2 regions of the Oceanobacter sp. 3_MG-2023 genome follow, and region 2 is predicted to be linked to the other one. Evidence: predicted binding sites of a transcription regulator. Region 2 holds the regulator's gene; the other holds the start of a gene.
What was found. Region 2 encodes FNR, which switches genes on or off when oxygen is low (the NO sensors DNR and NnrR bind a similar motif). Its sites were predicted from a motif close to TTGATNTANATCAA; they were not measured.
Positions count from the first base shown of each region.

Region 1: the regulator FNR is predicted to act here: its motif matches at 2,314-2,327, upstream of coq7 (2-polyprenyl-3-methyl-6-methoxy-1,4-benzoquinone monooxygenase).

Region 1 is NZ_JAUYVX010000004.1:12,266-19,497, reverse strand. It holds gene Q8W32_RS04770 (response regulator) at 1-743, shown strand, start outside; gene Q8W32_RS04765 (AAA family ATPase) at 769-2,268, opposite strand; gene coq7 (2-polyprenyl-3-methyl-6-methoxy-1,4-benzoquinone monooxygenase) at 2,415-3,068, shown strand; gene Q8W32_RS04755 (DoxX family protein) at 3,172-3,780, opposite strand; gene Q8W32_RS04750 (zf-HC2 domain-containing protein) at 3,885-4,112, opposite strand; gene Q8W32_RS04745 (RNA polymerase factor sigma-70) at 4,115-4,729, opposite strand; gene Q8W32_RS04740 (GNAT family N-acetyltransferase) at 4,807-5,379, opposite strand; gene Q8W32_RS04735 (GNAT family N-acetyltransferase) at 5,376-5,936, opposite strand; gene dnaB (replicative DNA helicase) at 6,018-7,232, opposite strand, start outside.
Region 2 is NZ_JAUYVX010000010.1:89,817-97,048, forward strand. It holds gene Q8W32_RS10610 (NahK/ErcS family hybrid sensor histidine kinase/response regulator) at 1-1,442, shown strand, start outside; gene greB (transcription elongation factor GreB) at 1,504-1,983, opposite strand; gene ttcA (tRNA 2-thiocytidine(32) synthetase TtcA) at 2,048-2,899, opposite strand; gene fnr (fumarate/nitrate reduction transcriptional regulator Fnr) at 3,115-3,894, opposite strand; gene Q8W32_RS10630 (sulfite exporter TauE/SafE family protein) at 4,058-4,714, opposite strand; gene ccoS (cbb3-type cytochrome oxidase assembly protein CcoS) at 4,711-4,932, opposite strand; gene Q8W32_RS10640 (heavy metal translocating P-type ATPase) at 4,994-7,232, opposite strand, start outside.

The DNA of each region.
Region 1 (7,232 bases), on a different contig from region 2:
CCCAGTTGCTGGCGTACACAGAGCTGGGGGAAATCCGTACCCACTTGAGTCCACAGCTGAATAACCGCAGCCAGATCTATGGCGTATCAATCCAGATCCAGATCCAGGGCACCATCACTCACCGTGATGATTTGCGCATTATTCTGGAGCGGCTTAGCAATGCCAACCAAGCCAGCAGTCACACACCCTGGGATCAGGGTGTCTGCTGGCATCTGATTCGTTTTATGAAAGCCTCACTGGAGATGGAAAGCCTGTCCAACCACTCCGCTTCCCTCACCCTGTATCTGCCGATGGAACCGGAAGATACCGCGACTCAGATAAAGCGGGATCATGACGACAACCTGATTGGCATGAGCGTTCTGATTGTTGATGACAATGCCTCCCTGCGGAATGTGATTGAAAAACAGGTGCGGCGCTGGGGTATTCGAGTGGAAAGCACCTACAGTGGCAAGGAAGCACTGGCGATGCTGCGCAACCAGGCCGCCACAGGGCAGGCTTTTGATGCTGCCATTATCGACCAGGATATGCCGGTCATGAATGGTCTTGAGCTGATGCAACGTATTCAGGATGACTCGGCCATTACCCGCAAACCCAGGGTATTGATGCTGACGGGTCTCAGTATCAGCTCCGTCAGAAAGCAGGCACATGCGGTTGGTATTTATCACTTGCTGGCCAAACCAGCCAGTGGCGAACGCTTGAAACGGGCGTTACTGGAGCTGAAATACCACCCGCAACAAGACTGAACAGACTTACTGGATAGACTTAATCTTAATGTGCCAGCACAGAGCGCCCGGTTGCCCACCGGCGCAAATGCTGTAATTGCTCCGCCATCGTCACCGACAGTGGCTGGGTAGCATTGGCGGCATCGATCAATTGCGCAGTGGTCAGCGGTTGATGTCGGGAGCTGGCACCGTCGGCCACTCCGGATTCCGAACTGGCATACCAGGCTGCCACCACCACCTGCTCAATTTCAGCACCAGAAAAACCTTCTGTTGCTGCTGCCAGCAACCCCAGATCAACGGCATCGGCATCATGGCCCCGCTTGCCCAGGTGAATGCGGAAAATCGCCTCTCGTACACCGGCATCGGGCAAGTCGACAAAAAAGATTTCATCCAGGCGGCCTTTACGCATCAACTCCGGTGGCAAGGCATGAATATTATTGGCGGTTGCAACCACAAACACCGGTTGTTGCCGCTCCGCCATCCAGGTCAGCAAGGTGCCCAGCAAACGCTGGCTGACGCCGTTGTCCTGGCCACCTTCACCCGCCAATGCTTTTTCGATTTCATCAATCCAGACCACACATGGTGACATCAGCTCCGCCAGCTGCAGGGCCTCTCGCAAATTACGTTCGGTTTCACCAAAAAACTTGTTGTACAAGGCACCCATATCAAGCCGTAACAAGGGCACTCCCCAGCTCCCCGCCACGGCTTTTGCCGCCAGGCTTTTACCACTGCCCTGTACCCCGAACAGCAGCATTCCCTTGGGCCGCATATTGGCATCAGCTTGCAAGAACGCCTGCTGCCGTCGTTGCAGCCATTGTTTCATGGTATCCAGTCCGGCCACATCGCCAAAGCGGGCGGTGTCGTACTCAAACCCCATCACGCCATCCATATCCATTAACTGGAGTTTGGCCCGGCTGACTTCGGGCACATCGTCTGCCGTAATCGCACCGTCATCCACAATTGCCCCGCGAATCAAGCGCCGCGCATCGGAATAGGTCAAGCCCCGGAGGTTGGCAACCAACCGCTTCAGCGTCGCTTCATCGGTTTTGACCCGCATCCCGCTTTGAGCGGTATAACGACGCGCTTCTTCCTGCACCAGGGTCATCAGTTGCTGCTCATTCGGCAATTGCAGCTGGAAGCGTGCGCTCAGTCGCATCAACTCATCCGGTACAGTGAGGCGGTGACTGAGCAAGACCAGTGTCTTGCCGCCATTGGCATGCTGCAAGGCAATATCTTTCAGCAAGCGGACCGTTGCCGGTTCAGAGAGAAACGGGTGCAAATCACAAAAAACAAAAATCCCCCCCTGCTGCTGCTGCTTGATATGCATCAGCGCCCGGTCCGGTACTTCACTCTGCTCCAGTCCCGGGTCTTCACCAAACCCCAGTCGCCGCAAGCCATCGGTCAGGGTCCACTGTTGCAGTGCCATACCCCGTTTGATCGCCAACCGGGTCAGTAAATCCAGCGCCCGAGGTTCTTCGTGGGTTTCTATCACCAGAATGGGCGTATGGCGCTCCAGCATCAGGGCCAGGTCGTGTACATCCTGCATACTTTGATTCTCTCTGTCAGGCTGTCAGTAAGGGGAGGAATATCGATGATACGAATCATGCATCAGAACGCAGAAAAACGTAAACTGTCAGCAGATTCAGTTTTCCGGGGATGGCCTGCCATACCCGCATTGCGGAGAGACTTTTTATGAGCCAGCCAACCACTCGCCAATATTCCTTGCCTGACCGTTTGCTTGCCAGTGCCGACCAGGCCCTGCGTACTCTGGTACCGGGAGCCGCGGCCGCGTCACGTCCATCGCCGGCCCAGCAGCGTGAGCAGCATGAGATGACCGACGCCGAACGACAGCATGCCGCCGCCTTGATGCGTATTAATCATACCGGTGAAGTTTGCGCCCAGGCCTTGTATCAGGGGCAGGCATTAACTGCCAAGCTGGCTGATGTGCGCGAGGCAATGGAAACAGCCGCGGCAGAAGAAATCGATCACCTGGCCTGGTGTGAAGCCCGAATCAGGGAACTGGACGGCCATACCAGCCTGCTCAACCCACTGTTTTATGGTTTGTCCCTCGGTATTGGTGCCGCAGCAGGAAAGATCGGTGACAAGGTCAGTCTGGGATTTGTTGCCGCAACAGAGCAGCAGGTATGCAAACACCTGACGTCTCACCTCAGCGCCTTGCCAGTGCAGGATGAACGCAGCAAGGCGGTGTTGTTACAGATGCTGGAAGACGAAGCCAGACACGCAACCACGGCTCTGGAAGCCGGTGGTCACAAATTCCCCTTACCTATCAAGATGGCCATGAGCGCCGTGTCCAGGGTTATGACCGGGGCGACGTACCGGATCTGATCCTTGTTGTTTGTTATCGACCGTCTATGGGGTATCCGGTGTTTGCCCATACCCCTGGCCATAACTGCTGTCATCATAACAACCAGGGTTATTCGGTCGGTCGTTAGCGCAACAGGTTATGACGGCGTGCAATCCAGTAATCCATACTCAGATAGCGGCCACCACCGGTAAAAAACAGGCTCAGTAGCATAATAAAATAGGTCGCAACGAATTCGATGCCATTATTCAATATGGCAAAGGCACCGCGACCTGTCAGCCAGTCGTAATGACCGTGTTCCTGCAGAATCGTACGAGCGGCTTCCAGCCGTTCTGCCGATGCCATAATCCGCTCATTGGCCAACCAGCTGGAAGCATCGGCAATGGCCAGCCAACCGTACTGCCAATGTACTGACAGCGCTGCCATTATCATGATTAACATCAGCGGAATCGATATCCAGCGAACGGCCAGGCCGACAATCAATAGCCAGGCTCCAAAAAATTCAAAGCCCGATACCAGTGCGACCAGCACTTCCGGCATGGGCAGGCCCAGCCCCCAGCCTGTATTGCCAAACCAGCTGACTGTCTTATCAAATGTCATCATTTTGTCCCAGCCGGACTGCATCAGGACCGGAGCGAGATAGAGGCGCATCAACAGAGGGGCAAGGCCATCCAGTGGTTGCGCCGATCGCAAGACCCGGTCGGCTGGACGATAGAGTATATCGATAAGACTCATGAAAATTCCTGTCTGATAAATAGAGGATCAGCGCGTACCAATCCTCATGGGGTTATCAAGCTGTCGACACCATTTGGCCTCTGACAAGAAGTGCTGGAACGGCGTTATTCGTTGTCTTTGTTGTGGCCCTGCCAACCCGGTGGCTTGTCTTCCGGGTCATCACCCTGCGCGAAAGAACGCATCATGCCGCGTAATGATTGCATTTGCTGGCCAAAATTTTTACAGCCAGCGCAGATCATCGTATGAATTTTTAGCTCTGCCGTTTCTCCCAACGATAACTTGCGTTCTTGTGCTTCCGACATCAGCCGTGTTGCTTCACGACAATTCATCATGATTATGCCTCCTGTGCCCCTGAGAACCAGTTATTTTCCAGGCATTCCCGTAACTGCAGCCGCGCCCGATACAGCAAGACGTGCAAATTGCTGACACTGACCGACTGGGCAGAACAGATTTCGTTGCTGCTCAGTTCGAGAAATTCCCGCATCATAAAGACACGAGCCTGCTGTGCGGGCAAATGATTCAGGCAAGCATCAAAAACTTGCCAGAACTGCCGCTCATAAACCAGTCGCTGCGGGGCACCCCAATGCTGTGGGCGTTCGTCAGCTTGCCAATGCCCCCGATGGTCAAACAATTGGTCGTCCAACTCCTCACCATTCTTACAGCCATCGTCATCATCTGGCAGCATATGTTCCTGCAAACGATACTTCTGCCGCAAGATATCGGTGATTTTGTTCTTGAGAATGGCAAAGACCCAGGTTTTTAAAGCCGCCTGGCGTTTGAATGCATCGGCATTTTTCAGGGCACCAGCCAGCGCTTCCTGTACGGCATCTTCAGCGAGATGGTCGTCATTCAACTGCAGACGGGCGAACGACAACATCTGGTGACGTAATTGTTCCAGGAAATGGCGATCAGCGAGCGTATTGCTAGGAGTGTCAGTCAATGTATTCATCCATCTGGGAACATTTATTGGTTCTGTTCATAAAAACGGAAAGACAAAAACACGCTCCCTGTTGTCTCACCGCCCAATCAGAGCGGTGTTGGTGCCTCAACCATTGCATCAGTTGCCAATCGGGCATACAAGTTCAGATCCCGCCATTGCTCGTCAAATTCCAGCTGCGCTGGCAAGCAACCTTCATACTGATAACCCAGCTGATCCAGAAAGGCTTCATGCCGGGTCGAGCCAGGTAACAGCGCCACTTCCAGTCGATGTAATCCCAGCTCATTAAAACAAAAAGCCTCTATCGCGCCGATAATGGTTTCCAGCTCGTCAGCCTCAACGGATGGGCTGACGTCCCACTGCAGCCGAGCGCTATTCAGCATCCAGTTGATACTGTCCAGTGTGACACGCGCCAGCAGTTCTGCCAGGGCATCGACATCGCCGCTGTGACACTCCACCAGCCAGCAGGCCCCTTCACGGCTTTTGAATTTCATCGAGGCACGACGTAATTCATCCAGTGACTGTACCGATGCATACATCGGTGGTTTGGGAATATGGGCACTGGCATCAGGGTCTTTGAGCAAGCCATACAAGGCATCGCCATCCTGATCAATAACCGGTAACCGGATTACAAAAGGCCCCGCTTGCAGATTCCAGTTCATAGCCGTACCTCCACCGTTGTTGCTGGCAAAATATGGTGATAAAGCGTCTGGTCACAGTAGTCATCCTGCCCCAGACGCCAACCATCCCGCATCACCACGGAGCGCTGGAAACCGATGCTTTCCAGCATTGCCGGAATGGCGTCGCTTTGCCCCTGAATCCAGGCATACGCAACGCTGCGCAGGTGATATTTTTCCGCCATAAAGTTTATACAGGCAGTCAATGCCGCCGCCCGGTCAGCCATGGTTAAACGGGGTAAACCGTCGATTCGTAATGCCACTTTCAACAGGGATGGCTGCCAGTCATAGGCACTGGCCATCCCCAGCAACTGATAACCACTGTTGTCATCACCCAGTTCGATTGCCCACATCATGCCGCGTTGGGTGGCGGCCATTTGCACACTGAGTTCGATCATGCGATCCAGCTGCTCAGGTTGCTCCAGCGGGCGCTGGCCCGGTAATTCCGGCTGTTGATAAACCACAAACAGTGCGTCTCGGTCTGTCGCTTCCAGTGGCCGCAGGCGGCCGCCGTTAAATTTCAGCGTCGGGGTAAATTTCATTCAATATTCCTGAGTGACGTGTCACAGGCGCTGTTGCTGCCGGGCTGTGACGGGTATTAATATCTGCAGTCAATCACCGCTTTATTCATCCCCATAGTCATCATAACCATGGGCCAGATTTTCAAACCGCGTGTACTTGCCAATAAAGGCCAGGCGGTCGGTACCAATAGGGCCGTTACGGTGTTTGCCGGTAATAATTTCAGCCACGCCTTTTTCCGGCGTGTCTTCGTTATAGACTTCGTCGCGGTAGATAAACTGAATAATATCAGCATCCTGCTCGATCGCACCGGATTCCCTCAGATCTGACATCACCGGGCGCTTGTTCGGCCGTTGTTCCAGCGAGCGGTTCAACTGCGACAAGGCAATCACCGGGCATTCAAATTCCTTGGCAATGGCTTTGAGTGAGCGTGAGATTTCGGAAATTTCCTGGGTACGGCCTTCCGATTTTCCTGATACCTGCATCAGCTGCAGATAATCCACCATGATCAGGGCCAGATCGCCGCTTTCACGGTAAATCTTGCGAGCGCGGGCACGCATCTCCTGCGGTGTCAGGGCGGCGGTGTCATCGATATAGAGTGGCAAGTCTTTCAACATGGTGACAGCGGCGGAGAGCTTGGGCCAGTCTTCTTCAATCAGCTTGCCGCTACGAATCCGGCTCTGATCAATCTTGCCAATCGACGACAACATCCGCATCACAATCGATTCTGATGGCATTTCCATCGAGAACACCAGGCAAGGGCGCTTGCTGGCCAGCAAGGCATTTTCGACCAGATTCATTGCAAAGGTGGTTTTCCCCATCGATGGCCGCGCGGCCACAATCACCAGATCGGCTTTCTGGAAACCGGAGGTGCGCTGGTCAATGTGATCAAACCCGGTGGTCAGCCCGGTCAGGCCATCGGGCTGGTTGAACATCTGATCGAGTTGATCGAGGGTGTTTTTCAGAATCGGGGCAATTTTTTCAGGGCCACCGTCTTTGCGATTGCCTTCGGCGATTTCGGCAATGGCTTTTTCAGCATCCGAGATCAGGGTCAGGGTTTCATCCCCACCTGGCTCGTAGGCTTTTTGCATGATGTCGCTGGCGGCTTCGATCAGGCGGCGCTGCTGCGAGCGCTCTCGAACAATTTCGGCATAGGCATCGCAGTTCTCGATCGACGGTGTCATATCGACCAAACGGGCCAGATAAGAACCACCCTTGATGCTTTCCAGCTGGCCACGCTCTTCCAGTTCTTCTGCTACCGTCACCACATCAATGGCTTGTTCAACCGAAGACAAATGCTGGATAGCACGAAAAATCAA
Region 2 (7,232 bases):
ATATCGAACGGGCGCTCAGTGGGCGCAGTGTGAATTTTGAAATCACCGATCCCGCTCCGGATGGCGAAATCCGCCATGTGGTCAAAAACTATGTGCCGGAAATCGACAGTCAGGGAGAGGTGCAGGGGTTTTATGTGCTGATTCAGGATATTACTGAAATCCGCCGGACTTCCGAGGCACTGACCCAGGCCTATCAACACCTGGAGCAACGGGTCGAAGACCGCACCAAGGAGCTGACGGAGCTGAATGGCCAGCTGCTGCAGGAGATCGAAGAGCGGGTGCAAATGGAGCATCGCCTGCGGGATGCCAAGCAGGAAGCCGAAAAAGCCAACCACAGCAAAACCAAATTCCTCGCCGCGGCCAGCCATGACCTGTTGCAGCCGATGAATGCTGCGCGGCTGTTTTGTGCTTCCTTGATGGAACACAATCTGGATGAGCGTACCCGGCAACTGGTGTTTTCGCTGAATTATTCACTCGAAGATGTCGAAAGTCTGCTGGCGGCGCTGGTGGATATTTCCAAGCTGGATGCCGGGGTCGTCAAACCCGATATTACGGCTTTCAGTGCCGGGGACCTGTTGGGGAATCTGGCCAATGAATATCGTACGCTGGCAGCGGATTCCGGGCTGGCGTTTGAGTTTGTCGCCACTTCAGCGGTGATCCTGACCGACTCACAGTTGTTAGCCCGTATTCTGCGTAACTTCCTGACCAATTCCGTGCGTTATACCCGCGAGGGCAAGATTTCTCTCGGTTGTCGCCGTCGTCCACAAGGGCTGGAAATACAGGTCTGGGATTCCGGTGTGGGGATTGCCGAAGACAAGCTGGAGGAGATATTCCTTGAGTTTAATCGCGGCAGCCAGAAAGACACGGCGCGGGACAAGGGGTTGGGTTTGGGGTTGGCGATCGTGGATAAAATGTCCGGTATTCTGGGGCATCCGATCAAGGTGCAGTCCCGACTTGGCTTTGGCTCCTGTTTTTCGGTATTGGTGCCTTATGGTCGCCGCCAGCTGTCCCGCAAGGCAACCACACCGGGATTGGCCTTGTTGGGCAATCAGCAATTTCGGGGACGCCGGGCGCTGGTGATTGATAATGAAGCATCGATCTGTCAGGCCATGGCGGTGTTGCTCAGTGGCTGGGGTTTTGAGGTGATCACCGCGCGTAGTTACGAAGAACTGCTGGTGCAACAACCAGAGCTGGATGCCGGTATTGATTTGATTCTCGCCGATTATCATCTCGACAATGGCGTCACCGGGCTGGATGTGGTTCGGCAGATGCGTACCGATCTGGGGCTGGATGCGCCGGTGCTGATGATTACGGCCAATTACACCAATGTGCTGAAACAGGAAGTGCGGGAGCTGGGCTATCGTTTGATGAACAAGCCGGTACGCCCGGCGAAACTCAAAGCCATGATCCATCATATGATTCATCAGGCCATTGTGGTGTAAATCACGGATTCCAGCTTCCAGCCGGTTTCTGGATCAGAACAGCGGCCAACCTCGTCTCTTGTTATAACGGGGTATCGTAACGAATGGCGGTGATTTCCCATTCCCGGGTTGCTTCTTCTGTTTTGATGAACACATCATCACCGACTGACTTCCCCAGACACGCTCTGACAACCGGCGCATTAACAGAGGCATAATGCTTTTTGCCGTAGATTTCATCCGGGCCAACGATACGGAAAAGCAAGGTGTTATCCTCTTCGTCCATCAGGGTAACCCAGGCACCAAAATAGGCCTTGCCTTCCTGACTGGGGTGGTATTCGCTGACCCGTACAGCGTCCAGCCGTTTTCTGAGATAGCGCACCCGGCGGTCAATCTCTCGCAGCCGTTTTTTGTTGTACTGATAGTCGGCATTTTCAGAACGGTCGCCCAGACTCGCTGCCCAGGTCACTTTTTTGGTGACTTCCGGGCGTTCAGTTCGCCAGAGATAATCCAGCTCCTGCTCCAGCTCTGTATACCCCTCAGGGGTGATGATATTGGTATCCATGGTTCTCCCTTGAAGGTTGGGTGCGCTGTCTGGTGAGGAGCTGCCCAGGGGCCGGGACGCGCCTTTAATCGATGGTGACGATATCGAGCCGGGTGGCCAGGTGCGTCTGGTCTTGTTGTTGTTGCAAATTGACAAAATCAAACAGATTGAGATCGCCGAGCTGGGAGGGGGCGATGTTGCAGATGGCAGCAAAGATATTCTCGCTGCGGCCTGGTTGTATTCTTTCCCATTCGGTCAGCATATTCTTGATGTTCTGGCGCTGCATGTTGTCCTGGGAGCCGCACAGGTTACAAGGGATGATTGGGAACTCCATGGCGGTCGAATAAGCCTGGATGTCTTTTTCCTTGCAGTAGGCCAGCGGACGGATCAGAACGTGCTTTTTATCGTCGCTGAGCAGCTTGGGTGGCATGGCTTTGAGTTTGCCGCCGTAAAACATGTTCAGGAATAAGGTTTCAATGATGTCGTCGCGATGATGGCCCAGGGCGATTTTATTGGCACCAATTTTTTCAGCAAAGCCGTAGAGGGTGCCGCGACGCAGGCGGGAGCACAGGCCGCAGGTGGTTTTTCCTTCCGGCACCAGATCCATGACCACGCTGTACGTGTCTTTTTCAACAATATGGTAGGGAATATCCAGCTTGCCCAGATACTCGGGTAACACGTGTTCGGGGAAGCCGGGCTGTTTCTGGTCCATATTGACGGCAATCAGCTCAAAGTTGACCGGGGCGCTTTTTTTCAGGCTGATCAGGATATCGAGCATGGTGTAGGAGTCTTTGCCGCCCGACAGGCATACCATGATCCGGTCACCTTCTTCGATCATGCAATAGTCTTCAATCGCCTTGCCAACGTTTCGGCGCAAACGTTTATGAAGTTTGTTGAATTCGGTGCGTGCTTTGCGATCAATGACATCGGCGGTCATGCTGGAAAACTCCTGAGCATTCTGGGGCGGAACACTGGCTAAAAATCAGGCGGCGAATTCTAGCGAATAGATTGGCTGGCGTCAGTAACTGTTGCCAGCCAATAACAACGCGGTGGCCGGTTAGCGGGTTCAGGGATGAAACTGGGCACAGAAACAAGGATATAAGGGGTTTTTTGCCGTTACCGCTGAGAAGGGTAACGGCACGCTGTGCGGGATTATTCCGCCGGCGTTTTCTCGTCACATTCAATTTGTGGGTTCAGTCCGGCCATTTCATACAGGCTGTTCATGTCCAGAACGATGATTTCCTTGCTCTGGGTTTCGATCAGGGCATTTTTCTGGAAACGGGTGAATACCCGACTGATGGTTTCTACCGCGAGGCCAAGGTAGTTGCTGATGTCGACCCGCGACATGGGCAGGCGGAAGTGGGTGGCACTGAAACCGCGTCGAGCGTAACGGTTGGAGATATCCAGCAAAAACGAGGCTACACGTTCTTCGGCGTTCTTTTTGCTCAACAGCAACATCATGTTCTGGTCGTGACGAATTTCGTTGCCCATGGTGCGCATCAACTGTTTGCGCAGGTCGGGGAGTTCGTCGGTCAGGTTTTCCAGCTGATGAACCGGAATTTCACAGACGGTGGTGGTTTCCAGCGCTTTGGCGGTGAGAGGGTAATCACCGGCATCGTAACCGGCCAGGCCAATCAGTTCGCTGGCGAGATGAAAGCCAGTGATCTGTTCTTCGCCATTACTGGCCAGGGTGTAGGTTTTCAGGGCACCGGTACGTACCGCAAACACGGACTGGAATTCATCCCCTTGCTGGAATAACAGCTGGCCTTTTTGAATGGGTCGGCCACGGCGAATGATATCGTCCAGTCGCTCCATATCTGTGTCACTGAGCGAGAGTGGCAGACACAGTGCGTTCAGGGAGCAAGTCTGGCAGTGGGGTTGATTACCGCGCAAGGGAGGGTGCGCAGGCTGTGCAGCTTGGTTTGTTTTCATTGAGCTCACCGTGTCGGGTTTTCCGTTATGTAGGGAAGAACCGTGTTCCATTAATTTTCGTATGGTCTTAGCTCGACGAGTGGCTGTCAAGACATTGGTCAAGGTATTGAGTCAAGGTATTGTCAACGGATGATCAGTCGCTGATCAATAACGACCCTGGCTACTATAACCAGATGGCTGCTGCAGTCCAAACGCCGTAACCAATCAGTAACAGTCCGGCAATGATACGGCTAAGGCTGTGACTGAGTAATCGGCTCAGGCTGGTGGCGGCGAGGCCACTGGCGAACAGGGCAGGCAGTGTGCCAAGGCCAAAGCAGAACATGGTCAGTGCCCCTTTGAGGGGATCACCATTGGCGGCGACCCAGCTCAAAGTGCTGTATACCAGTCCGCAAGGGAGCCAGCCCCATAGCAGTCCAAGGCGAAAGCGACTGCTGATCGAATATTGTGTCATCAAGGGGCGGGTAGCAGGCTGCAGCCTTTGCCATAGATATTGGCCAACTTGTTCGATACGGGTGAGCCAGCTTGCCCAGCGGGCAACGTAGAGCCCCATCAGCACCAGCAGTATGGCGGCCAGTGTACGTAATGCCAGCATCAGTACATCATTCAGTTGTTGTAGCCATAAGCCAAGCAGCGAGACGAGCAGGCCGGCAAAGGCGTAACTGGTGATACGACCGCTGTTAAAAGCCAGTGCTGTCAGTAGCGGTTGTTGTTGTGAGCGGGTGCCAATGGCGGCGGCAATGCCGCCACACATTACCAGGCAGTGACTGGAGCCAAACAGGCCCAGCAACAGGGCGGTTAACAGGGAGAGTGGTTCAATCACAATGGGTTTTTATCGGTTGCCGTGGTATGGGGTGCTGGTGTTGTGTCGGTTGCTGCGGGTTGGGTGCTTGCGGGATCGTCATCGTCATCAAAGAGAATTCTGTGAGCCGGAGATTCCATATCATCAAACTGGCCGCTGCGCACTGCCCAGAAAAAAATCAGCGTGGCAATGCTGATCAGGACGATCGAAAGTGGAACAAGTATGTAGATAATATCCATGTTATGTCCATCAAACCAAGCGAGTGGAAGCCATTATAATCTGGCCTTGTGGCTGAGTGTGCTAATTGTGACCGGATACATCCGGTTTGGTCGTCCGGGATAGTCGCAGCGCATTACTGACCACCAAAAGCGAACTGAATGACATGCCAATGGCTGCGGCCCAGGGAGGAATATAACCTGCCGCTGCCACTGGCAAGGCCAGCAGATTATACAGCAGCGCCCAAGCGATATTCTGGTAGATCACCTGGCGGGTACGGCTGGCGGTGTCCAGAGCCTGTAATACACAGTCCAGGCGGCCGCTGGTGACCAGGGCATCGGCGCTGGTTTTGGCCAGGTCCGTGGCGTCACTGACGGCAATGGCAATGTCGGCCCCAGCCAGTACCGGGACATCGTTGATGCCATCGCCAATCATTAATACACGTTCTCCCTGCTGTTGCCACAGGCGTACCTGTTGTAGCTTCTGTTCGGGTGACAAGCCGATCTGGACGTCGTCAATACCCAGCTGTGTTGCCAGTTGTTGACCTGAGGCGCCGGGGTCGCCGGTGAGCAAGGCTGTTTTGATTTTGCGTTGGCGCAGGCCCTGGGTCAGGCTGGTGGCGGATTTTCGGATGCTGTCCCCGAGCCGGATCCAGGCTGCAGCCTGACCGTCGACACTGAGCAGCAGCCATTGCCCTTCCTGATGGTTCAACTGACTGGTATCCAGCGAGGAGTGGTCAGGCAAGGCAAAGTCGGGGCGGCCAAAGCGGACGGCATATGACTGTTCTGCTGTTGGCTGCCATTGCCCCTGAATGCCAGCCCCGGTGTGTTGCTGGACCTCGGTGACGGTGTCGGGACGAATCCGGCGAAAAGCGCGAGCAATCGGGTGACTGCTGGATTTTTCCAGTCCGGCGGTAATGGCGAGTACCTGGTCGCTGTCCAGTTCCCCTGCCAGAACGACGTCTTCAATGGTGAGCTTGCCTTGGGTGAGGGTGCCGGTTTTATCGAATACTACCCGGTCGATGGTCGGGAGGGATTCCAGTACGTGGCCTTTGCTGATGAGTAATCCGGCCTCTCGTAGCGCGCCGGTGGCCGCTGTCAGCGCCGTTGGTGTTGCCAGCGACAAGGCGCAAGGGCAGGTGACGACCAGTACCGACAAGGCGATAAAAAAGGCGTGATCGTTACCCTGTTGCCACCAAAACAGAAAAACAGCCGACGAAATCAGCAAGACGGCGGCAACAAAACGACTGGCAATCCGATCGGCGATCAGGGCTATTCGGGGTTTTTCCTGCTGTGCCCGATCCATCAGACGAACAATGGTCGACAGCTGGGCTTCCGCTCCGGTGGCTGTGACCTGCATGATAATCGGGCTTTCGATATTGATGGTGCCGCCAATCAGGTGATCCTGATTACGTTTGGTGACGGGCAGGTATTCGCCCGTCAGGGCAGCTTCGTCGACGGAGCTGCGACCCTGGATCACAACGCCGTCGGCAGGAATGGCATGACCGGGCTTGATCAGCAGCAAATCTCCCAGTCTGACTTCTTCGCTGGCAATAACCGTTTCGGTGGCGTTTGGGGTGTCGTCACTGAGTTTCAGAGCGACGTTGGGCAGCAGCGTCAGCAGGTTGTTACCGGATTTTCCCATGCGATGACGGGCGCGCATTTCCAGAAAGCGGCCCAGCAGCAAAAAGAAGGTGAACATGCAGACGGAGTCAAAATAGACCTCTTTGCCCTGGTTGAACGTGCTCCAGATGCTGGCACAAAATGCCAGGGCAATCGCGAGGGAAACCGGTACATCCATGGTCAGGTGGCGGGTTTTGAGGTCCCGGATTGAGGCTTCAAAAAAAGGCCAGGCTGCGTACAGCACCACAGGTAATGTCAGTAACATGGAGGCCAGGCGCATAAAAAATTCGTATTGCGGCACCATGCCCACATACAGGGGGACGGCCAGCATCATTACCTGCATCATGCCGATGCCAGCAACCGCCAGACGGCGGATGCTGCGCTTGCCTTCGACATGACGTTGCTGTTCGGCAGCGGTTGCAGAAAAAGGGGAGGCGCGGTAACCAAGGCGGTAAATTTGTTCGATCAGACTGGAAACCGGTATTTTCTCTGGTTCCCAGCGTACCACCAGGCGGTGGTTGGACAGATTGAGGACGGCCTGGTCAACGCCGGGTAGCGCATTCAGACGGTGTTCGATTAACCAGGCGCAGGCTGCACAACTGATACCATCGATCACCAGGGTGGCTTCTGCCATACCATTGTCCAGCCGGGCAACAAAACGTTGCTGCATGGCCTCGCTGTCGTATAGCGCCAGTGATTCC